One region of the Limnobaculum zhutongyuii genome, then DNA from elsewhere that is predicted to be linked to it. Evidence: predicted binding sites of a transcription regulator. Region 1 holds the regulator's gene; each other region holds the start of a gene.
What was found. Region 1 encodes CRP, which controls carbon source genes, mostly activating them, when cyclic AMP is high. Its sites were predicted from a motif close to ATGTGANNNNNNTCACAT; they were not measured.

Region 1 (6,241 bases):
CGCCTCCAGCCTGCTACACGGTTTAGGTTTCTCTCAGGAGCAGTTACAACAGCCGGTAAGCGCCTTTTCCGGTGGCTGGCGCATGCGTCTGAACCTGGCTCAGGCTCTGCTTTGCCGTTCCGACTTGCTGCTGCTCGACGAACCAACCAACCACCTCGATTTAGATGCGGTAATCTGGCTGGAAAAATGGCTGAAAAGCTACGAAGGAACACTAATCCTGATTTCCCACGATCGCGATTTTCTTGATCCTATCGTGGATAAAATTCTGCATATCGAGCAGCAACAGCTGTTTGAATATACCGGTAACTACTCCTCCTTTGAGCGCCAGCGCGCTACTAAGCTGTCGCAGCAGCAGGCTTTATATCAAAGCCAGCAGGAGAAAGTCGCCCATCTGCAAAGCTATATCGACCGCTTTAAAGCGCAGGCAACCAAAGCCAAACAGGCGCAAAGCCGAATTAAAATGTTAGAACGCATGGAGCTAATTGCGCCTGCACACGTTGATAATCCTTTTAGCTTTAGTTTCCGCCAGCCAGAAAGCCTGCCAAATCCGCTGTTAAGAATGGAAAAAGTCAGTGCAGGTTACGGCGATAAAACCATTTTGCAATCTATCAAGCTGAACCTGGTTCCCGGCTCACGTATCGGTTTACTGGGGCGAAACGGCGCAGGTAAATCTACGCTAATTAAACTACTGGCAGGGGAACTGGCTCCTCAACAGGGAGAGATTGGTTTAGCTAAAGGCATCAAACTGGGTTACTTTGCCCAGCATCAATTAGAAACCCTTCGACCTGACGAATCACCATTACAGCATCTCAGCCGTCTGGCTCCTCAGGAATATGAGCAGCCGCTGCGGGATTATCTGGGAGGCTTTGGTTTTCGCGGTGATAAAGTCAGTGAAAATACCGAACGCTTCTCCGGAGGAGAAAAAGCCCGTTTGGTGCTGGCACTCATCGTCTGGCTACGTCCGAATCTACTGTTGCTCGACGAACCAACTAACCACCTCGATCTGGATATGCGTCAGGCTCTGACCGAAGCGCTGATAGATTTTGACGGTGCTCTGGTGGTTGTTTCCCACGATCGTCATTTACTGCGTTCCACTACCGATGAACTCTATTTAGTTCATGACAAGAAGGTGGAGCCTTTCGATGGTGATTTAGAAGATTATCAGCAGTGGTTAGTTGAGCTGCAAAAGCAAGAAATGCAGCCGGAAGCGAATGATAAAGAGCCAACCGCCAATAGCGCCCAGGCACGTAAAGATCAGAAACGTCGGGAAGCAGACTTCCGTACCCAAACTCAGCCCATTCGTAAAAAGATCGATAAATTGGATATTGAGCTAAACAAGCTGGCAAAACAGTTAAGTGATATTGAACTGGCCCTGTCGGATACCGCAATTTATGAGGCGGAGAAAAAAGCCGAACTCACAAAACTGCTGCAACAACAGGTTAGTGTAAAATCAGCTCAGGAAGAGACTGAAATGAACTGGCTGGAACTGCAGGAGCAGTTAGAAGAGATGACGACCAGTTTTAATCTGGGGAATGATTAACGCTGAATGACAGAGGCGGTGATTATCATCGCCTCTGCTAATAATATTTTGCTTTCACTACAACCAGATAAGCACCACACAGCCCGCCGTCAGAATACCCATGGTGATATTAAAAATTGCCCACGACTTACGACTTTGCAGCAAACGGCCAATGGCAGAACCAAAGCCCATCCAGATAAATCCGGCTACCAGATTGACCATAAACATGGCAACACTAATGGCGATCACCGATGCGCTATACATATCCCCGGCCAGGCTGTAGCTGGCGATTGAACCAATCCCCATTAGCCAGGCTTTAGGATTCAACGCCTGTAACAGTAATCCCTGATATAACCGAACCGGTTGTGCTGTTCCTTTTTCTGTCTCCAGTTTCTCATAGCGGGAAGTGGCAATTTTCCACGCCAGCCAAATCAGATAGAGGCTACCTGCAATTTTGAGTGCCAGATGTAGTGAAGGATAGGCGGTTACCAAGGTTCCCACACCCATAGCAACCAACAGCAGCAATAATTGCATGCCGATCATGATGCCAAACATCAATGGTAACGATCGGGTAAAACCAAAATTAGCAGTCGAAGAGGTGAGTAACATATTATTTGGACCCGGTGTAACCGCCGCTATCCATAAAAACATCGACATAGAAAGAAACCAGCCTAACTCCATTCTGTAGAACCCTTTACCAGTGAGAGATGTTTAATCATTCCATTCAAGCTAGCAGTGTGATATTGATCGCACAAGTCCCCAAGAGTGAAAATAATTTTGTTATGGATGCACAATTTCGACCCATACCGGGCACCGCTAACCCACACATACAAACTCTGCTGCCGCGAATTATTCGCAGAAAGATCAGTCTGGATCCGGTATGGCAGCGTCTGGAACTTCCGGACGGCGATTTTATCGATGTTGCCTGGAGTGAAGATCCTTATCAGGCCAAACATAAGCCTCGTCTGGTATTGTTTCACGGTTTAGAAGGCAACTTTTACAGCCCTTATGCCCATGGTTTACTGGCGGTTTGCCGTCAAAACGGCTGGCTGGGGGTGGTTATGCATTTTCGCGGCTGTAGCGGTGAACCTAACCGTAGCCCTCGCGCTTATCATTCCGGTGAAACCAGCGATACGCGCTTTTTCCTCAACTGGATACAGAATACGCTGGGAGAAGCCCCTACCGCAGCCGTCGGCTACTCGCTGGGTGGCAATATGCTGGGCTGCTATCTGGCTGAAGAAGGCGATCGCGTGCCTCTGCAAGCGGCGGTGATTGTCTCTGCTCCGCTGATGCTCGATCCTTGTTCCCGTCGTCTGGAACAAGGCTTATCGAAAGTCTATCATCGCTATCTACTTGGCCTGCTAAAACAGAGTACTAAACGTAAACTTATCCGTTACCCCGACATTATGCCGCTGCCCGATTTATCGCTGAAAAATATTCGTTCGATCCGTCAGTTTGATGATGCCCTTACTGCACCATTGCATGGATTTAAAGACGCTACCGATTATTATCAAAAGTGCAGTGCCCTGCCGGTTTTACATCAGGTACGTATTCCTCTGCTGATTATTCATGCCAAAGACGATCCCTTTATGGCACCCGATGTGATCCCTGCGAAAAACAGCCTGCCCGAAAATATTGAATATCAGTTAACGGAACATGGCGGTCATGTTGGCTTTGTCAGTGGCACATGGAAAAAACCGCAAATGTGGCTGGAACATCGCATTCCTGAATGGTTAACCGGCTATCTGGAGAACAACAAATGATGATTCCGTGGCAGCAACTGGCGCCCGAAACGCTGGAGAGTATTATTGAATCCTTTGTTCTGCGTGAAGGTACCGATTACGGAGAGCACGAAAGATCGTTACAGCAGAAAGTGGATGACGTTAAACGTCAGCTAAAAAGTGGTCAGGTAATATTGGTTTGGTCAGAGCTGCATGAAACCATCAATATTATGCCCAAAGATCGGTTCAGTGATGATATGGAAGAGCAGCCTTATCCGGAGTATTGATTCATCTGAATAAAATTTTATGACAGCCCTGCACCAATCCGACTATGCTCTGGTAATAACAACGAAAACTAAGGAATCAGGTTAATGTCAGCAAAACATCCGATCATTGCAGTAACTGGTTCCAGCGGAGCCGGTACTACTACCACCAGTCTGGCCTTCAGAAAAATCTTTCAGCAGCTAAATTTAAGCGCTGCACGCATTGATGGTGATGCATACCATCGTTATACGCGTCCGGAGATGGATGCGGAAATTCGTAAAGCCAGAGAGCAAGGGCGCCACATCAGTTATTTTGGTCCCGAGGCGAACGACTTCGCTCTGCTGGAAAACAGTTTTATTGAATATGGAAAAACCGGAAACGGACGCACACGTAAGTACTTGCATACTTATGATGAAGCGGTTCCCTATAATCAAACACCCGGTACTTTTACCCCCTGGCAACCGCTGCCTGAAACCACCGACCTGCTATTTTATGAAGGTCTGCATGGCGGCATCGTCACCGCAAAACATAATGTTGCCCGGCATGTCGATTTGCTGGTTGGAGTCGTTCCTATCGTTAACCTGGAGTGGATACAAAAGCTGATCCGCGACACCGTGGAACGAGAACACTCCCGGGAAGCGGTACTGGATTCTGTTGTGCGTTCAATGGACGACTACATCAATTACATCACCCCACAGTTTTCCCGGACGCATATCAACTTCCAACGCGTCCCCACCGTTGATACCTCTGACCCGTTTTCTGCGAAAAGTATTCCAACTATGGACGAAAGTCTGGTCGTTATTCACTTCAGGGGGCTGACAGGAATTGATTTTCCCTATTTACTGGTCATGTTACAGGGATCGTTTATCTCCCAAACAAACACTTTAGTGATTCCAGGAGGGAAGTTGGGGCTGGCTATGGAGTTAATTATCACACCATTAATACAACAATTATTAGAAGGCAGAATATTAGAATAGGGAAATGAGGATAAAACAGGCGAATAACCCGAATCAGCGCCGCTTAACCCTCATTTTAGTAAGACAACACGAGACTCTTGGCTCAACCTGTGTTAAAACCATAGTGTGGGTATAACAGATAAATTAGAGTTTGCTCAGGCTGATGCAATACTAACCCACAAACACCTCTATATTCTTTTTTACATCAGCTATAATAGCGCTCACCTGGCAAGTTATATGCTTCGGGGCGGGTAAGATTTTCGGCAAGCTTCTCGCTTTGCTGTGTTAGGCAGTGACTACAAAGAGGATAACAACAAATGGTTCTCGGCAAACCGCAAACAGACCCTACTCTCGAATGGTTTTTATCTCATTGTCATATTCATAAATATCCATCCAAGAGCACACTTATTCACCAAGGTGAAAAAGCAGAAACTCTTTACTATATTGTAAAGGGTGCCGTAGCCGTTCTGATTAAGGATGAAGAAGGTAAAGAGATGATCCTCTCCTATCTCAATCAGGGGGATTTCATCGGAGAACTTGGCCTGTTTGAAGAAGGTCAGGAGCGCAGTGCCTGGGTCAGGGCAAAAACAGCATGTGAAGTTGCTGAAATTTCCTATAAGAAGTTTCGCCAGCTGATTCAAGTTAACCCAGATATTTTAATGCGTTTATCTGCTCAGATGGCCAGCCGCTTACAGGTTACCTCTGAGAAAGTAGGAAGCCTTGCCTTCCTTGATGTTACGGGCCGTATCGCACAGACATTACTCAACCTGGCTAAACAGCCGGATGCAATGACTCATCCAGACGGAATGCAAATTAAGATCACCCGTCAGGAAATTGGTCAAATTGTTGGATGTTCCCGTGAAACGGTAGGACGTATTTTAAAAATGCTGGAAGATCAAAACCTGATCTCCGCTCATGGAAAGACTATCGTTGTCTACGGGACTCGTTAAATAATAAAGAGAAGCGGATAGGTTTACGGCCTCCAAATGCCATATCCGCTTTCTTTTCCCGGGGAGGCCTATGTGGCGACGAGTCATTTATCATCCAGAAGTCAATTATGCTCTGCGCCAAACTTTAGTTCTCTGTTTGCCTGTCTTGCTGTTTTGGCTACTCGACGATCTGGCAACCGGCTTTTTACTCTCCCTTGTTCCTGCCTGCTGCAGTATTGGTGGTCTCGACACTCCCCATAAACACTTTTTCAAACGGCTGGCTATTGGTGGCTCACTGTTTGTTATTAGCAGTGTATTGTTACAGTTTCTGCTGCTGTGGTCAGTTCCGCTGCCGTTCTGCATGCTTATTCTGACCCTCCTGTTTGGTGTAACGGCGGAAATCAGTCCGCTTTATGGACGATTAATGCCTGCGGCATTAGTGACCGCCATTTTTACGCTCAGTATGGCGGGGAATTTACCTATCTGGCGAGTAGCCATATTATTTGCCATTGGCACGTTCTGGTATGGTTTATTTATCCACCTGTGGTTTCGGCTCTGGCAAGAACAACCCATGCGAGAATCACTTAGCCTGCTTTTTCGTCAGTTAGCTTACTATTTTGAAGAGAAATACAGCTTATTAACCCAACATACCGATCCTGAAAAAGCACTCCCTCCCCTACTGTTACGCCAACAGAAAGTGATGGATATCATCACGTTGATTTATCAGCAAATCTATATGATTCCCAATCTGAAGCACCCTCGTCATCGGCGATTAATTCAGGCGTTTCAGGTGGCTCTCGATTTGCAGGAGCACATTACCGTCAGCCTGCACCAGCCTGCGGAAGTACAAAA
Region 2 (6,241 bases), 1.9 Mb from region 1:
TTATCGATTTCTTGCTGCAAGGCTTCATCAGAAGTCACAACCGCAACGGATTCCAGCTGTGCCATTTTAGCTACTTTCAGCGCGATATAGCGGGAAACTTGCTGAATGTCATCTACTTCTGGTAACAGAGCACCTTCGCCATGTTTAGCCAGCGGAGAGCAGTCAGCCAGTGCGCGACTGGCGGCCATCAACATACCGTCAGTAACTCTACTGGCTTTAGCTGCAAGCACACCAAGACCGATTCCCGGGAAGATATAAGAGTTATTACACTGGGCAATGGGGAACACTTTCTCTTTATACATCACCGGAGCAAACGGACTACCGGTGGCAACTAATGCTGCACCGTCGGTCCAGTTGATAATATCTTCAGGGCGGCCTTCAACCCGCGAAGTAGGGTTAGACAGCGGCAGAACAATCGGTCGGGCACAGTGTTTGTGCATTTCACGAATGATCTCTTCGGTAAACAGACCTGCCTGACCCGATACACCAATCATTACCGTTGGTTTTGCATTACGTACCACTTCCAACAGTGAGATAGCTTCATTTTCGGTATGCCAGTGGTTGAGTAACTCATGTTTTTGTACCAGCTTAGATTGGAACTCAAGCAGGTTTGGCATCTTATCGGTCAATAAACCAAAGCGGTCAACCATAAACACCCGTTCCCGGGCTTCCGTTTCGCTTAAGCCCTCGGCGATCATTTGGGCAATAATCTGTTCGGCGATACCACAACCGGCAGAACCGGCGCCCAGGAATACCACCGTTTGATCTTTCATCTGGCTACCGGCAGCGCGGCTGGCGGCAATTAAACTGCCCAGCGTCACGGCAGCTGTACCCTGAATATCATCGTTAAAGCAGCAAAGCTCATTACGATAACGGTTAAGCAGTGGCGTAGCGGTCTGCTGTGCGAAGTCTTCAAACTGCAGCAGAACGTTTGGCCAGCGGCGTTTTACCGCACAAATAAAGGCATCAACAAATTCAAAATATTCATCACCGGTAATGCGCGGATGACGCCAACCCATATACAGCGGATCGTTCAGGCACTGTTGGTTATTAGTACCCACATCCAGCACCACCGGAAGGGTATAGGCCGGGCTGATACCGCCACAGGCACAGTAAAGAGAAAGTTTACCGATAGGAATCCCCATACCGCCGATGCCCTGATCCCCAAGGCCCAGAATACGTTCACCGTCGGTTACCACAATCACCTTAACGTTTTGTTTGGTGGCGTTTTGTAGCATGTCATCAATATTGTCTTTATTCGGATAGGAGATGAACAGGCCACGGTGGCGACGATAAATATCAGAGAAGTGCTCACACGCCTCGCCAACGGTCGGGGTGTAAATCACCGGCATCATTTCGCTCATGTGATTTTCAATCAGGCGATAGAACAGGGTTTCGTTAGTATCCTGAATATTACGCAAGTAGATATGCTTATCGATATCCGTTTTGAATCCTAAAAATTGTTTATAGGCGCGCTCGGCTTGCTCTTCGATGGTTTCAATTGCTTCAGGCAACAGGCCGTGGAGATTAAAGTTACTGCGTTCTTCCTCAGTGAAAGCGCTACCTTTATTCAGCAGTGGAGTTTCAAGCAGGGCAGGACCAGCATAGGGAATATATAACGGACGTTTACTTTCGTGTTCCAGTTCCATGAAATTGGCTCTTTTAGATCAGGTAAAAGGATAGTCGGGCAACTGCGACCCGTAATCGTCCGCCGATTTTAGGAAACTCAACACAAATGTACAACCAATGTTACTAATATATAGATATTTTGTTGATTATTGAGATCCAAACGACATTAATCATGAGTTGGCGATTTCGGGTCTTAGGCCGTTAGTCTACCTGAAAAATTTCCTTTTGTTCGTCCTAAGCTGTGAAAAAATGTAAATAAAAGAGGGAAATAGCAATTCCCGTTGTTTCTATTGTTTTTAGTAATTTAGGAAAATATTTAGCGGATAAGTGTGATTATCTGAGGAAGGAAAAAGGGTATGGAAAAGAAATCTAATTTCAGGCCATACCCCTAATTTATGGTTTATCAATCAGGCAAACAGTTTTACTAACACGGGAAAGACAAAAGGCGCTGCCAGAGAAGTAATAATACCGCAGATCACCAGGGCTAAAGAGCTATAGGCACCTTCCTGATAATCTTCTTCAGCGCAACGTGCAGTTCCAAGGGCATGAGCGGTTGAGCCAATCGCTAATCCTCTGGCGGACGGTGTTTTTATTTTCAGCATATTGAGTATCGGATGACCAAACACTGCGCCAAATATTCCCACAAACATGACACAAATAGCGCTGATGGCTGGAATACCGTGAATAGATTCGGCAGTCGCCATCGCAATGGGTGTCGTGACCGATTTGGGCAATACCGAAGCGGCGATTTCCGGAGAAGCACCAAGCAATAAGGCGGCAGCGGTACCGGTAATCATGGCGACCAGGCTACCCACCAGACAGATAGTAATGATTGATTTCCAGCGTGCTCGTATCTGATGCAACTGCTCATACAGTGGGAAAGCCAGAGCTACCACGGCAGGCTGTAACAGATCGTTGAGCAGTGAACTGCCGGCAAAATAGCTGTCGTAGCTGGTATGGGTAAGCAACAAAACAGGAATGATAATAAACAGCGAAATCAACAGTGGATTAAGCAACGGCTGTTTTAACTTAATCGCCAGTTGACGGGCACCATAAAACGCCACCAAAGTCAGAGGAATAGCCCACCACATTATGATGATTCCTTATCAGACTTCATTCGTCTGATGCCGTGCATATAGTGGGAGGAGTAGCCAACCACCAGCATAGTGATTAGGCTGCTGATCAGACAGGAAATCACTAAAGGACCAAACTGACTGACAAGCTGAGGATAGTATTTGATCACCCCAACGCTGATAGGTACAAACAGCAGGGCCATATGGCGAATAAACAAATAACAGCCCGGTTTTACCCAGCTAGAGGGTAATATTTGAGTGGAGAGCAGGGTAAAAAGTAACAGCATGCCAATAATGCTACCCGGAATTTTCAGGGGAAGCAGGGTAGAGATGGCGTTGCCCGCTAACAGACAAAGATAAATCAGAACAAAGGCTCGGAGGTATTGCCAGCAGAGTCTCAGGAACGGCAGCATAAAAAGTCCCTCTGCATTAGAATTGGATTTATCATACAATTAAATTTCATTAATGTGCTATCGATCACACAATAAATGTAATGAAAGATCGTTTCAAATCATTTCTGTAAAGCATCAAATTGATCGTTTCCGTTATCAGTATAAAACAAAACATTAATCGGTAATTAATCACTGAGTTAGATCATTTAATTGATTGTTTATTAAATGGTTTTTTAAGCCTTTCTCTGTGGGTGAAAAATATTTATTTTGCACTATTGGCAAGGGGGTTGTTGTGGTGCAAAATGCACCCAATAGTGAATAACCGGCGTAAAATGACGTCGGTTATTTTTTTGCATCCGACCAGAGAAAAATGGTTATAAATCTTAAAGATAATAGATTTATAGGGCTTATTCCGAGGTTAATAAATATTCACGTATACCGCTTAATTTTGGTAACTTATTGAATAAGGAATAAAAATGAAAAATTCCCTTCTCAAACCACCTCTCTGCGTCGGTGATCAATACCGCCGCAGTGACTATGGCGCACGGCAAATCCAACGCCTTACTAACCGATGTTATACCCCTCTAAATTTTAGCCGCTCGCTATGTTATTCCCCTGCGGCCTCTCTGCTTTGTGTGTTATCGAGTAAAAAAGTTGAGAGCATGGGGGAATACGGCTATGTCTATTAGTCTTTCTGCAACCTCTATACCTGTCGCTAACCGCGTTCAACTCAAACGTTCACTAAAACTGTGGCAAATCGTCGTTATCGGTTTGGCGTATCTGACGCCAATGACCGTATTCGACTCGTTTGTGATCGTTTCCGGTAAGACAGAAGGCCATGTTCCCAGCGCTTATATTCTGGCATTAGTTGCCGTACTGTTTACGGCTATTAGCTATGGCAAATTAGTGCGTCAGTTTCCGGAAGCGGGATCGGCATATACTTATTCGCAAAAGGCGATAAATCCTCATGTGGGCTTTATGGTGGGTTGGTTATCATTGATGGACTATATGTTCCTGCCAATGATTAACACACTGCTGGCAAAAATCTATTTGTCGGCACTGTTCCCTGAAGTCGCGTCATGGATATGGGTTGTTGGCTTTGTCTTCATTATGACGGTGATTAACCTGCGTAGCGTTAACTGGGTGGCAAACCTGAATATGATTCTGGTGTTTTTCCAGATCGCTATTCTGGTGGCGTTTGTCTATCTGGTTTGGGAAGGTTTGCATCTTGGTGATGCAGGCAGAGCCCAGGTTGATATCACCAGACCGTTCTTCTCCAGCGAAGCGCAAGTTGTGCCGATTATTGCCGGTGCAACGGTACTTTGCTTCTCGTTTTTGGGCTTTGACGCGGTCAGTACCTTATCTGAAGAGACGCCGGACCCTAAACGCGTGATCCCTAAAGCCATCTTCCTGACGGCGCTGTATGGCGGCATCATTTTTGTCACGGTTTCTTTCTTTATTCAGCTCTACTTTCCGGATTTAACCATACTGAACGATCCGGATAACGCCACGCCAGAAATCGCGCTGTACGTTGGCGGGAAGATGTTCCAGTTCATTCTGCTGTGCTGCACGGTAGTCGGGGCGCTGGCATCAGGTCTGGCTTCTCATGCCAGTATTGCCCGCCTGTTATATGTAATGGGACGTGACAACGTGCTGCCGGAAAAAGTGTTTGGTTATGTACATCCTAAATGGAAAACGCCGGTAACCAATATTTTACTGGTTGGCGTAGTGGCTCTGGCCGCACTGTTCCTCGATCTGGAAAGTGCCATTTCACTGATTAACTTTGGTGCTCTGGTTGCTTTTAGCTTTGTTAATATCTCGGTTATCTGGTTCTTCTTTGTGCGCCAGAAGCGCAATAAAAGCGCTAAAGATATTTTCAGCTTCCTGATCCTTCCGCTGATTGGCGCAATCATGATTGTCATTCTGTGGCTGAATCTGGAAGAAGACTCACTGCGTCTTGGTTTGATTTGGGGCGGGCTGGGCTTGTTGTATCTGGTTTATATTACCCGTGGATTCCGTCGCCCGGTCCCGACGCTGGGAGCTAATCGGGGTGTTACACCTGCGTTATTGCCTGATAATGGCGATAATACGGTAACTGAAGTTAAATAATCTAACGGGATTATCTGAGAGGGCGTCAAATGTATGACGCCCTTTTTAGTTTTTACTTTATTTCAGTTAAATAATATCTTCTTTTGGCTGACCATTTTGAACAACAGAAGTATGATGCCGTCTTTGTAGAATCCATCCCTTCAGTAACCCCGACATACAAAACAGCAACCCAATCCAAATCAGGGTAAAGCTAACGCCTTTCACTTTATCGAAAGCCTCATTGAACAAGAAAATCGCCAGTAAGAACTGAATAGTGGGTTCAATATATTGGGATAATCCAATCACGGTTAAGGTGGTGCGTTTAATTGCGGCAGCGAAAAATAGCAAAGGCAGCAGGGTAACTGGAGCTGTCAGCGCATAGTAAATCCGGGTTGTGGTATCGGCATTGGTTAATGCACTTTCGCCGCTGGTCGATAACCAAATGGTTAAACCAATGGCTACGGGAAACAGCCACAGCGTTTCAACGGTAAGGGCGGTGATAATGTCAAAACGAATGAACTTACGAATCAGGCCGTACAGCGCAAAAGCACTCCCCATAATCAATGCTAACACCGGTAATTGGCAGTATTGCCAGAGTTGATAACTGACACCGGCAAAAGCAAACAGTACCGCCAGTTTTTGGCTGAGGCTAAGGCGCTCATGCAAAAAAATCATGCCCAGCAAAATAGAGAATAGTGGATTAATAAAGTAGCCAAGACTGGCGGCTAAAACCTGATCGTGAGTCATAGCGTAAGTAAAGGTACACCAGGAAATAGCCATAATGCTGGTACCCAGCAGACAAAACAGCAAGGAGCGCTTATCCTGCCAGATTTCTCGCCAGCGGGTGCGCTGTTTTATCAAAGGACGAACTAACAAGAGCAGAGGAAGAGACCATAAAATCCGTTGAGCCAGCATTTCAATGGGTTCGGCACCAGGTAACAGGCGATAAAACAGCGGGGTAATGCCCCACAGTATAAAAGAGAAGATTGCCAGCGCGGCTCCGGACCTGACCATCATACTACTGATGTCCTGCTTTAAACGGGTGTTGAAGTTATGATA
Region 3 (6,241 bases), 2.0 Mb from region 1:
GGGCAGATAAAGACCCTTATGTTGAGGCGGGTGTCTATCAAAAAGTAACGATAAAACCATTTAAGCGTGTGTTCTGATATTGTTGGGGGTTCTCTCAGTACAATATCGGGGAACCCCAACCAACAACTTAACGATCGGTGTTATTACCATCCATGGATATTTGCATAGAGCAAAGAGCGTTGCTGGCGCCCCAGTTGTTGCTCGGTCCTGATGTGGTGGATCCGGCTGTTTCTGCGAGATTGCCCTTCCAACCAGCGATGGCGTCGGCGTTGTGCCTGCCGCAACATGCGCCAGCGTCCAACTTCAGTTCTGGATCTGTGCATAATGACCAATGTGTTTTCAAATAACGATAAGGAGTGTTAATTGTAACGCAGGCAATTTTTTCTTTTGAATGAATAAATCAAAAAATAAGTAACAAAATCTATAATACACTTTAAAGAAGTGTTTTACCTTTTCGCGACTCTGCGTAAACTCAACTCTTTATTTTTAAAGCAAACAGGATAACAAATTTCCGATGACCACTTTCTATACTGTATTGAGCTGGTTACTGGTATTAGGTTACTGGTTACTGATAGCGGGTGTTACGCTCCGGGTATTAATGAAGCGACGTTCTGTCCCGTCTGCCATGGCCTGGTTACTGGTTATCTATATCCTTCCGCTAGTCGGTATTGTGGCCTACCTCCTGTTCGGGGAACTTCACCTTGGTAAACGTCGGGCAGAACGAGCTAAGGAGATGTGGCCGTCCACGGCAACCTGGTTAGGCGAGTTAAAAAACTGCCAGAATATTTTTGCTACCCAAATTAGCCCTGTGTCAGAGCCGCTGTTTCAACTCTGTGCCCATCGCCATGGCGTTCCTGCTGTCAGAGGCAATCAGCTTGAACTGTTAACCACCAGTGAAGACACCATGAAGTCGCTGATCCGTGATATTGAGTTAGCTGAACACAGTATCGAGATGGTGTTTTACATTTGGCAAAGCGGTGGTCAGGTAGATAATGTTGCTGAAGCACTGATGGCTGCTGCTCGTCGGGGGGTACATTGCCGGGTGATGCTCGACTCTGCCGGAAGCATGCATTTTTTCCGCACGCCTTACCCTGAACTCATGAGAAATGCCGGAATTGAACTGGTTGAAGCGCTGAAAGTTAATGTGTTACGGGTATTTTTGCGTCGTATGGACCTACGTCAACACCGTAAAATCGTCATTATTGATAACAATATTGCCTATACCGGCAGTATGAATATGGTTGACCCTCGTTTCTTTAAACAGGGATCCGGCGTAGGCCAATGGATTGACCTCATGGCGAGGATTCAAGGCCCTGCTGCAACCATGTTAGGGCTTATCTACGCCTGCGACTGGGAAATAGAAACCGGTAAACGTCAGCTTCCTCAGGCACCGGATACCACCAGGTTACCGTTTGAAGAGGAAGATGGTCATACGGTACAAGTTATTGCTTCCGGTCCTGGTTTTCCTGAAGAGATGATTCATCAGGCTCTGCTTACTTCGGTCTATTCCGCCAGAAAGCGTTTAATTATGACAACCCCTTATCTGGTTCCCAGTGATGATTTGCTACACGCTATCTGCACTGCTGCTCTAAGAGGCGTTGACGTTAATATTATTGTACCGAAGAAAAATGACTCTTTAATGGTTGGCTGGGCCAGTCGCTCATTCTTCTCTGAACTCCTTGAGGCTGGCGTAAAAATACACCAGTTTGACGGGGGATTACTCCACACTAAAAGCGTTTTAGTTGATGACCAACTTAGTCTGGTAGGAACCGTAAATTTAGATATTCGCAGCCTGTGGTTGAATTTTGAAGTGACTGTTACTGTTGATGACCGGGCATTCGCTGAAGATCTGGCTTGTGTACAGGAAGATTATATCGCTCGTTCGACACGGCTAAATCCGGAAGAGTGGGCAACCCGCCCGATGTGGAATCGGATAATCGAACGTTTATTTTATTTCTTCAGTCCATTACTATAGCCACAACATTTAAATATTCTCTTTGATGAGCGTCCCGATGGATATAGCAGATTTTGATTTAGATAACCGGTTAGATGAAGATGAAACGCTGGATCAGGCTTACGATATTTTTTTAGAGCTGGCCTCTGACAATCTTGATCCGGCAGATGTCATTCTGTTTAACCTGCAGTTTGAAGATCGTGGCGCCGCTGAGCTGCACGATCCTTCCGATGAGTGGCTTGAGCATGTTGACTTTGATTTAAATCCTGATTTCTTCGCCGAAGTAATTATCGGCCTGACGAATGAAGCAGATGAAGTTGATGATATTTTTGCCCGCATCCTTATCAGTCGGGAGAAAAACCATAAATTCTGTCATATTCTCTGGAAAGAGTAGTTTGATTCATTTTGGTATTTAAGCCTTTAGTAATAAAAATCCCCGCCTGTTTGCGGGGATTTTTATTATTTATCTTACTCAACGCCGTATCTAAGCCAGTAATCCCGGGAAAGAAACTTTTATTCCCGTAATAATGAACTCAATTCCCAACGACATCAGCAATAGCCCCATAATACGCGTTACGACGTTAATGCCTGTTTGTCCTAACAAACGAACTAATAACGGTGCTGCACGAAACAATAACCAGCAGCAAAATGAAAAAAACGCAATTGCAATAAAGAAACCCAGATAATCCATCCAGGTGTTGTATCGGGTACTCCAGACGATCGTCGAGCTAATAGCCCCCGGTCCTGCCATTAGCGGAAGTGCTAAGGGTACTACACCAACATTGTCACGAATTGCAGTTTCAGTTTTTTCCTGTTTGTTCTGTTTATCTTCCCCCAACTTACCGCTGATCATCGACATTGCGATGGTCACAATAAGAATCCCCCCCGCAATGCGGAAAGAGTCGATTGAAATCCCAAACAGATGCAATATCGCATCACCTAAAAACAGCGAACACCACAATATAATGGCAACAGATAAGTTAGCCGTTAGATTGGTTTTATCTCTGGCAGCTGGCGACTGATAATTCGTCATACTGATAAAAACCGGAAGAATACCCACCGGATTAACTAATGCAAACATACCAACAAGGAACTTAATGTATCCTGATAAATCCAACATGGCATGGCCCATTGTGGACTCCCTATGTAATAGACCGCAGCTCAAATTCAAACGGTGCTTAATGTAATAGAGTTATCTTTTAGGGTCTAGCGTTAAAAACCGGATACAACACCCAGTTTTAGAAAAAATGCAGCGATATACCCCTAATATAGCAAATTAATATTATATAAATGTAATGCTCGGACTGTTGATGGATAAAAATGTAACAATTTGGCTTGCTGAAAGGTGTCAGCATGCTATTTATGTGATATGGATCACAATACCAATCACTCTGAATAGGTAAGCTGTGATGTAATTAATAAATATACAGACACGTACAGCACATATATTATTTGCCGGTAAAATAAATTTAGTTATAACAATAAATTAGCTTAGATTTTTTCAGTAAGTAAATCGTATTGAGATAACAGAGCTTCCACTATACTTAATACTTGCATCGCGACTTACTCACTAAAAAAATTTATCAATCTTAGGAGAGTCACAATGACCGTAAGTAACGCCACTGAACTTAACGCGCTTGTTGCACGAGTGAAAAAAGCTCAACGTGAGTATGCTAATTATACTCAAGAACAAGTCGATAAGATATTCAGAGCAGCCGCTTTAGCGGCAGCAAATGCCCGTATTCCTCTGGCCAAAATGGCAGTTGAAGAATCTGGCATGGGTATTGTGGAAGACAAAGTGATTAAAAACCACTTTGCTTCTGAATACATTTACAACAAATACAAAGATGAAAAAACCTGCGGTATTCTGGAAGAAGATGAAACTTTCGGTACTATCACTATCGCTGAACCAACGGGTATTATCTGTGGTATCGTTCCAACCACTAACCCTACATCAACCGCTATTTTTAAAGCGCTGATCAGCCTGAAAACCCGCAACGGAATTATCTTCTCTCCACATCCTCGCGCTAAAAACGCCACTAACGAAGCTGCCAATATCGTTTTGCAAGCCGCGATTGAAGCCGGTGCTCCAAAAGATATTATTGGTTGGATTGACGTACCTAGCGTTGAACTATCAAACCAACTGATGCATCACCCGGATATCAACCTTATTCTGGCTACCGGTGGTCCAGGTATGGTTAAGGCTGCTTATAGCTCAGGTAAACCTGCCATTGGTGTAGGTGCTGGTAACTCCCCTGTCGTTATCGACGAAACCGCTGATATTAAACGTGCCGTGGCATCTATCCTGATGTCTAAAACCTTTGATAACGGTGTAATCTGTGCGTCTGAACAGTCTGTTATCGTGGTTGATAAGATTTATGACACCGTGAGAGAACGCTTCGCTTCTCATGGTGGCTACATGTTGAAAGGCCAGGAGTTAAAAGCTGTACAGGGTATCATTCTGAAAAATGGCGCTATTAACGCCGCTATCGTTGGTCAACCTGCAGTAAAAATTGCAGAAATGGCTGGAGTAACAGTTCCCGCTACCACCAAAGTATTGATTGGTGAAGTGACTCAGGTTGATGAGTCAGAACCTTTTGCTCACGAAAAACTATCCCCAATGTTGGCGATGTACCGGGCGAAAAATTTTGAAGATGCCGTAGAGAAAGCTGAGAAACTGGTTGCTATGGGTGGTATTGGTCATACATCAGGCCTCTATACCGATCAGGATAATCAGGGTGAACGTATTGCTTACTTCGGCGATAAGATGAAAACAGCCCGTATTCTGATTAATACGCCAACCTCTCAAGGTGGTATCGGTGACTTGTATAACTTCAAACTGGCACCTTCACTGACTTTAGGTTGTGGTTCATGGGGCGGCAACTCAATTTCTGAGAACGTAGGACCAAAACATCTTATCAATAAGAAGACTGTGGCTAAGCGAGCAGAAAACATGTTATGGCATAAACTTCCTAAATCAATCTACTTCCGTCGTGGTTCATTGCCTATTGCTTTAGAAGAAGTTGCGACCGATGGTGCCAAACGTGCCTTTATCGTTACTGACCGTTTCTTATTCAACAACGGTTATGCAGACCAAATTACCAATGTTCTGAAACAATATGGCGTTGAAACTGAAGTTTTCTTCGAAGTAGAAGCTGACCCTACTCTTAGCATCGTGCGTAAAGGGGCAGAACAAATGCACTCCTTTAAACCTGATGTCATCATCGCGTTAGGCGGTGGTTCTCCTATGGATGCAGCTAAAATTATGTGGGTGATGTATGAGCATCCTGAAACTCACTTTGAAGAACTGGCATTAAGATTTATGGATATTCGTAAGCGTATCTATAAGTTCCCGAAAATGGGTGTAAAAGCCAAGATGATCGCGGTTACCACTACTTCAGGTACCGGTTCAGAAGTAACGCCTTTTGCGGTTGTAACCGATGATGCTACCGGTATGAAATATCCATTAGCCGATTATGCCTTAACGCCTGATATGGCTATTGTGGATGCTAATCTGGTAATGAACATGCCTAAATCACTTTGTGCTTTTGGTGGTTTAGATGCGGTAACACACGCATTAGAAGCATACGTCTCCGTGCTGGCTAACGAATACACTGATGGTCAGGCTCTACAAGCACTTAAATTGCTTAAAGAGTACCTGCCGGTTAGCTATAAAGAAGGGGCTAAAAATCCGGTTGCTCGTGAGCGCGTTCATAATGCTGCCACTATTGCCGGTATTGCCTTCGCTAACGCCTTCTTGGGCGTATGTCACTCAATGGCGCATAAATTAGGTTCTGAATTCCATCTGCCACACGGTTTGGCTAACGCGTTATTAATCTGTAACGTTATTCGCTATAACGCCAATGACAACCCAACCAAACAAACTGCATTTAGCCAATATGATCGTCCGCAATCTCGCCGTCAGTATGCAGAAATTGCCGATCACTTAGGTTTATCTGCCCCAGGCGATCGTACCGCGGCCAAAATTGAGAAACTGCTAAACTGGTTAGATGAAATTAAGAAAGAACTGGATATTCCTGCATCAATTCGTGAGGCTGGTGTTCCTGAAGCAGATTTCCTGGCAAAAATTGATAAACTGTCTGAAGATGCATTTGACGATCAATGTACTGGTGCTAACCCACGTTATCCATTAATTTCCGAGCTGAAAACCATTCTGCTGGATACTTATTATGGACGTAGCTACGTTGAAGAACAGCAGCAACCTGTTGTTGAAACCAAAGCTAAAGCACCAGCCAAAAAAGCTAAAAAGTAACGTCTACTTTTATG
Region 4 (6,241 bases), 1.9 Mb from region 1:
CAAGGCTATATTGAATAAGGGCGCGATTTCGCGCCCTTATTGTTTTTAAAACGTCGATAATAAATCGTTAATTAGCCAAATCCTGAATAGTTACACTAACTGATGGAAGTTCTGTTATACTGACCGTATCCGGCGTACTTCGGTCTACGCCATATACCTCGCGGTAATGCCTCAACGTCATACCTCGTAATAATAATCTCGTCAGGACCGTAGCAAACGACTATTCCTCTAAGGAATGTTTGCCGGGCGAGTCTGGAGCTTTTCCTTATATGTCTTTTAATTCACTCGGCTTAAGTGCCGATATTTTGCGCGCGGTTGAAGAACAGGGTTATCGCGATCCTACACCTATTCAACAGCAGGCGATTCCTGTTGTTTTATCGGGCCGTGACTTAATGGCCTGTGCGCAAACGGGTACCGGTAAAACCGCTGGTTTTACTCTCCCGTTATTACAGCGCTTAACGGCAAGCGGTGAAGCAGCCCGCGGCCGTCGCCCGGTTCGGGCACTGATTCTGACGCCAACCCGTGAGCTGGCTGCTCAGGTTGGTGAAAATGTGCGTGACTATAGCCGCCATTTAAATATTCGTTCGCTGGTGGTTTTCGGTGGAGTTAGCATTAATCCACAGATGATGAAGCTGCGCGGCGGTGTCGATGTGCTGGTGGCAACACCGGGGCGTTTGCTGGATCTGGAACATCAGAATGCCGTTGATTTATCTAAAGTAGAAATTCTGGTGCTGGATGAAGCTGACCGCATGCTGGATATGGGCTTTATTCACGATATTCGTCGTGTTTTAGCTAAGCTGCCAGCCAAGCGTCAAAACTTACTGTTTTCCGCCACGTTCTCTGATGAGATTAAAGGTTTGGCGTCTAAATTGCTGCACAATCCAGCTTCTGTCGAAGTGGCAAAACGCAATACGCCATCTGAACTGGTGGATCAGAAAGTCCATTTTGTTGATAAAAAACGTAAACGTGAACTGCTGTCACAAATGATTGGTGAAGGTCAGTGGCAACAGGTGCTGGTGTTTACCCGTACTAAACACGGCGCTAACCATCTGGCAGAACAACTGAATAAAGATGGCATTACCGCTTCAGCGATTCATGGTAATAAGAGTCAGGGTGCCCGTACTCGTGCGCTGGATGAGTTTAAAAACGGTAAAATCCGCGTTCTGGTTGCTACCGATATCGCTGCCCGCGGTCTGGATATCGATCATCTTCCTCATGTGGTTAACTATGAACTGCCAAACGTACCGGAAGATTATGTTCACCGCATTGGCCGTACCGGTCGTGCAGAATGTACCGGAGAAGCGGTCTCTTTGGTTTGCGTTGATGAACATAAACTTCTGCGTGATATTGAGCGCTTATTGAAGTTTGAAATCGCACGTATTGCTTTACCGGGATATGAGCCGGACCCAACCATTAAAGCCGAACCGATTATCAATGGCCGTCAGGGCAGAGGTCCGGGACAAGGGCAGGGTGGACGTCCAAATTCAGGGCGTGCTCGTCCGGCTGCTGGTCAAAATGCGGGTCGTAGTGATAATAGTCCGTGGGGCAATAAGTCTGAGGGACGGGGTGACAATAAACCGCGTAGCCAGAAGCCTCGTTCGGATAAACCCGCTCAGCAAAGACGCGCTTCATTCGCTGGCGCGCGTCGTTCGGAATCAGCGGGTAGTTAAATAGCGTTGTGAATGCGTTTTATGTAGTAAAGGCCGTCTATTTATAGACGGCCTTTTAGCTAGCGAGCAAATCGGAAATTATCATCAAACTAAAAGGCCACCTCTATAAGGTGGCCTTTGTTATTTTGTACTGCCTAATCAGTTATTAATACCCTGACTACGCAGGTAATCATCATAATTACCGCTAAAGTCGGTGACTTTCTCAGGGGTGATTTCGATGATACGTGTTGCCAGTGAGCTAACAAATTCACGGTCATGGGAGACGAAAATTAGTGTTCCCTGATACAGCTCCAGCGCCATATTCAGTGATTCAATCGATTCCATATCCAGGTGGTTAGTTGGCTCGTCCATAATCAAAATGTTAGGGCGAGTCATCATCAGTTTGCCAAATAGCATGCGGCCTTTTTCACCACCGGACAGAACTTTGATTGATTTCTTGATATCGTCCTGAGAGAACAACAGACGACCTAATACGCTACGCACTGACTGCTCATCATCATTAGGCTGCATCCACAGGCTCATCCAGTCAAACACTGTCATATCGATTTCAAAATCTGACGCGTGATCCTGCGCATAATAACCAATGCTGGCGTTTTCAGACCATTTCAGGCGACCTGAATCTGGCGTTAATTCACCGATTAAGGTTTTCAGCAGGGTAGTTTTACCTACGCCGTTGGTACCTAATACGGCAACTTTTTCACCCACTTCCAGCATCAAATTGATGTTCTTAAACAGAGGGGCGTTACCGTCATAACCTTTTGACAGGTTTTCCACTTCCAGCGCATTACGGAACAGTTTCTTGTCCTGTTCAAAGCGGATAAATGGATTCTGACGGCTGGAAGCCTTCACTTCTTCTAACTGAATTTTATCAATCTGCCGTGCGCGGGATGTTGCCTGACGGGATTTAGAAGCGTTTGCACTAAAGCGGCTAACGAAAGATTGCAGTTCGTTAATCTGAGCCTTTTTCTTGGCGTTATCTGCCAGCAGGCGTTCGCGGGCCTGAGTTGAGGCAGTCATATACTCATCATAGTTACCCGGATAGACACGCAGTTCACCGTAGTCCAAATCGGCCATGTGGGTACAGACCATATTCAGAAAGTGACGGTCATGGGAAATGATGATCATGGTACTGTTACGGTCGTTCAGCGTTTGTTCCAACCAGCGAATGGTATCAATATCTAGGTTGTTGGTTGGTTCGTCGAGCAGCAGGATGTCCGGATCGGCAAATAGTGCCTGAGCCAGCAATACCCGAAGTTTCCAGCCGGGAGCGACTTCGCTCATCGGACCGTAGTGCTGTTCTACCGGAATACCAACACCTAACAGCAGTTCACCGGCGCGGGACTCCGCGGTATATCCATCCATCTCACCATATTGAACTTCCAGATCGGCAACTTTTAGCCCATCTTCTTCACTCATTTCCGGCAGATTATAGATACGATCGCGCTCTTCTTTGACTTCCCAAAGTTCAGCGTGGCCCATAATCACGGTATCCAGAACGCTGTATTCTTCATAGGCAAATTGATCCTGTTTCAGTTTACCCAGACGTTCATTTGGATCGAGGAATACGTTGCCGCCGGAAGGGGCCAGGTCTCCACCCAGGATCTTCATAAAGGTGGATTTACCACTACCGTTAGCACCAATTAAACCGTAGCGATTACCACCGCCAAATTTGACCGAAATGTTTTCAAACAGCGGCTTGGAGCCAAACTGCATAGTAATATTATTGCTGATTAACAAGACGAATACTCATAGTTGAAAGTGTGATATTAGACACATTATGCCACAGAATGAGACCGTTTAGGCATCCCTGTGAGCAGACTATTTTTTCTGCATGTTTTTTGGGTATTCACGATAAAGAATAATTAAATACTATAAATAGAAAGGGGGGCGTCAATTAATTTCATATTTTATTATTTTATTGTATTTATCTACTGAAACCATTGTCAGACTGCGGTCTCAGCAATATCATGCACTCATTATAGCTATTATTCTATTTTTGGCAGGGAGTGCTGAAATGCCGGTCATTCTGGTTGTTATTATTCAAATCATGTGTGGCGTTCATGTGGTGAAAACCGGGCAGGAACGTTATTGGTTATATCTTATTATTGGTTTACCGGGTATTGGTTGTGCGGTATATGCGCTGGCCATTTTGTTACCGGACTTGTTGGGCAGTCGCGATGGGAAACGCTTGCTTGGTAAAGCTCAGGATAAAATGGATCCGGAGCGCCATGTGCGTATGTTGCGCGATGAGCTAGTGATTACTGAAACCAGTCAAAACTATGTACGTTTAGCGGATGAACTGTTACGCATTGGCAGACCGCAGGAAGCTGCGACAAATTATCAAAAAGCCTTAACCGGCATCTTCGTTCAGGATCCCGATATTTTAGTTAAGCTGGCTCAGGCGCAGTTTGACAGTCATGATCCGGTCTCCTGTCAGAAAACCCTGGAACGACTTATTGATGCCAATCCTGATTATCGCTCTCAGGATGGTCATTTACTGTATGCCAGATCGCTACAGCAAACTGGTGATCTTGATAAAGCAGAAGATGAATTCAGAGTATTGGTTGAATACTACACCGGGCCAGAAGCACGTTTCCGTTATTACCAGTTACTGATTGAAAAGGGTGATAAGTTAGAAGCTAAACATCAGTTGGAAACCATTGCTGTGATGGCTCGACGCGCTAAACCACACTATCGTAAAATGCATAAAGAATGGTTGACGAAAGTGAATCAGGAGTTGAAGGCGCTGGGGTAATGTTGGATTCTTTATTTTAGGGTGCTGATAAATCTGATAAATCAGCATCTATGAATATTCCGGTCGTAAAATCTGAAGTGCTTATATTCATTTTGTGCTCGACCGGAAGACCATCTGTACTTGGCTTTGGTGCGTGTCGGGCCTGGTCTCCCTACGGGCACTTCGTTGGCTTACGCCAAGTCGACCCCCACGGGAGCCCCTCCCGACATTTGGCTATTTTAAAACACAGTGCTGAACAAATCAGACTTTGTCATCAATCTCAAATGGCCTGCGATGCAGGCCATCTTGTTTTTTTATTGTCTCAGGCGAACAGTTTACGTCTTTGTCCCTCAGCGTCAGCTGCCCTCAATGCAGCCAGTACATTTTCGGCGCTGATTTCATGGGGTTCGTTATGGATGGTTTCTCCCTGACTGCATGAAGCTTCGGCGACTTTCATCAGGTCATCATCACTGACCTGTTTTAGGCCTATATCTTCCAGTGTGGTTGGCAGACCAACATCACGGCAGAAGTTATATACCGTATCAATTACTTCGGGTTCCCGATCGGTAAGCATTAACATTGCCAGTGTGCCAAAGGCGACTTTTTCTCCGTGCCAGTAGCTGTGGGTTTGTGGCAATACGGTTAAGCCATTATGGATGGCGTGAGCCGCAGCCAGACCGCCACTTTCGAAACCTAATCCGGAGAGCAGGGTGTTGGCTTCAATAACGTGTTCCAGAGCCGGGGTGACCTGCTGTTGTTCACAGGCAGATTTTGCCAGCACGCCATACTGTAGCAAGGTGTCATAACATAAACGTGCTAAACCATAAGCCGACATAGGACCTGGACGACCCGTCATATTGCCTGCCATTTTTATGCGGCAATCTTCTGCTTCAAACCAGGTTGCCAGCGCATCGCCAATGCCGGAGACCAGAAAGCGCACCGGCGCCTGGGCGATAATTTTTGAATCAACCAGCACTACATCAGGGTTGCGGGGAATCATCATATAGCGTTTGAATTTTCCTTCCTGAGTGTAAATCACCACTAAAGAGCTGCATGGGGCATCGGTAGAGGCCAGAGTGGGCACAATAGCAATAGGTAACTTAAGGAATGCGCCGGTTGCTTTAGCGGTATCTAACGTTTTACCTCCGCCAATACCAACGATCACTTCAGCACCGTAGTTTTGTGCTAATGCCGAAATACGGTCGATCTCTTCATCAGAGCATTCGCTGTTAAACACTTCAACCTGACAGGCAATTTTGCCCTCCAGTGCTTTAACAATGTCATTGCCCAGCTTTTGATGAACGACAGGGTCTTGCAGTATCAATGCCTTTTGACCCAGACGCGATAGTTCATCACCTAAACACTTCTCAACTGCCCCTGAACCTTGTACGTAACGACCGGGGAAAATAGCAGTAGTAATCATTTTAGCTCCTTAATAGTGATAAAAATGGTTACCAATGCTTATTGTTCTTTATGTGGAACTAATGTTCTGTATGAAAGCATGTTCTTCCTGTAATTATTTGCCGTCAACTTCAAAATGGCGAAAGTTGCGTCAGCTCACAGATATTCAACTTTGACAATTTACCCCATTGACTCTTTTATCCAGCGCGAGGAATATTGTTCTGTATATTGAATATTTGTTCTATATACGGAACAAATTACGTAACAATGAATAACAAACAACTAACGTACTCGCGTTTTTTATCATTTAGCGGTTGAACCAAGGAACATAGTAATGAGCACAGATTCAAGTAAACCTATTCCTAAAGGGCGCTGGATGCATATCATTCCGGCAACCATTTTGGTCTATATCGTGGCTTATATGGACCGAACCAAT

Region 2: the regulator CRP is predicted to act here: its motif matches at 3,168-3,185, upstream of EKN56_RS09900 (CidA/LrgA family protein).
Region 3: the regulator CRP is predicted to act here: its motif matches at 3,317-3,334, upstream of adhE (bifunctional acetaldehyde-CoA/alcohol dehydrogenase).
Region 4: the regulator CRP is predicted to act here: its motif matches at 3,429-3,446, upstream of EKN56_RS10145 (ABC-F family ATPase).

Annotation. Positions count from the first base shown of each region.
Region 1 covers NZ_CP034752.1:4,163,744-4,169,984, forward strand. Annotated here, with positions in the region: gene EKN56_RS18655 (ABC transporter ATP-binding protein) at 1-1,540, shown strand, start outside; gene EKN56_RS18660 (LysE family translocator) at 1,598-2,200, opposite strand; gene EKN56_RS18665 (hydrolase) at 2,302-3,282, shown strand; gene EKN56_RS18670 (YheU family protein) at 3,279-3,527, shown strand; gene EKN56_RS18675 (phosphoribulokinase) at 3,612-4,481, shown strand; gene crp (cAMP-activated global transcriptional regulator CRP) at 4,778-5,410, shown strand; gene EKN56_RS18685 (YccS/YhfK family putative transporter) at 5,481-6,241, shown strand, end outside.
Region 2 covers NZ_CP034752.1:2,238,645-2,244,885, reverse strand. Annotated here, with positions in the region: gene EKN56_RS09910 (NAD-dependent malic enzyme) at 1-1,649, opposite strand, end outside; gene EKN56_RS09905 (CidB/LrgB family autolysis modulator) at 2,037-2,720, opposite strand; gene EKN56_RS09900 (CidA/LrgA family protein) at 2,720-3,115, opposite strand; gene EKN56_RS09895 (APC family permease) at 3,773-5,203, shown strand; gene rarD (EamA family transporter RarD) at 5,270-6,199, opposite strand.
Region 3 covers NZ_CP034752.1:1,516,162-1,522,402, reverse strand. Annotated here, with positions in the region: gene EKN56_RS06565 (YciI family protein) at 1-77, shown strand, start outside; gene EKN56_RS06560 (YciY family protein) at 144-323, opposite strand; gene cls (cardiolipin synthase) at 515-1,975, shown strand; gene EKN56_RS06550 (HI1450 family dsDNA-mimic protein) at 2,013-2,348, shown strand; gene EKN56_RS06545 (YchE family NAAT transporter) at 2,439-3,086, opposite strand; gene adhE (bifunctional acetaldehyde-CoA/alcohol dehydrogenase) at 3,558-6,227, shown strand.
Region 4 covers NZ_CP034752.1:2,300,336-2,306,576, reverse strand. Annotated here, with positions in the region: gene rhlE (ATP-dependent RNA helicase RhlE) at 270-1,670, shown strand; gene EKN56_RS10145 (ABC-F family ATPase) at 1,809-3,407, opposite strand; gene EKN56_RS10140 (hypothetical protein) at 3,685-4,425, shown strand; gene EKN56_RS10135 (glycerol dehydrogenase) at 4,727-5,827, opposite strand; gene EKN56_RS10130 (MFS transporter) at 6,140-6,241, shown strand, end outside.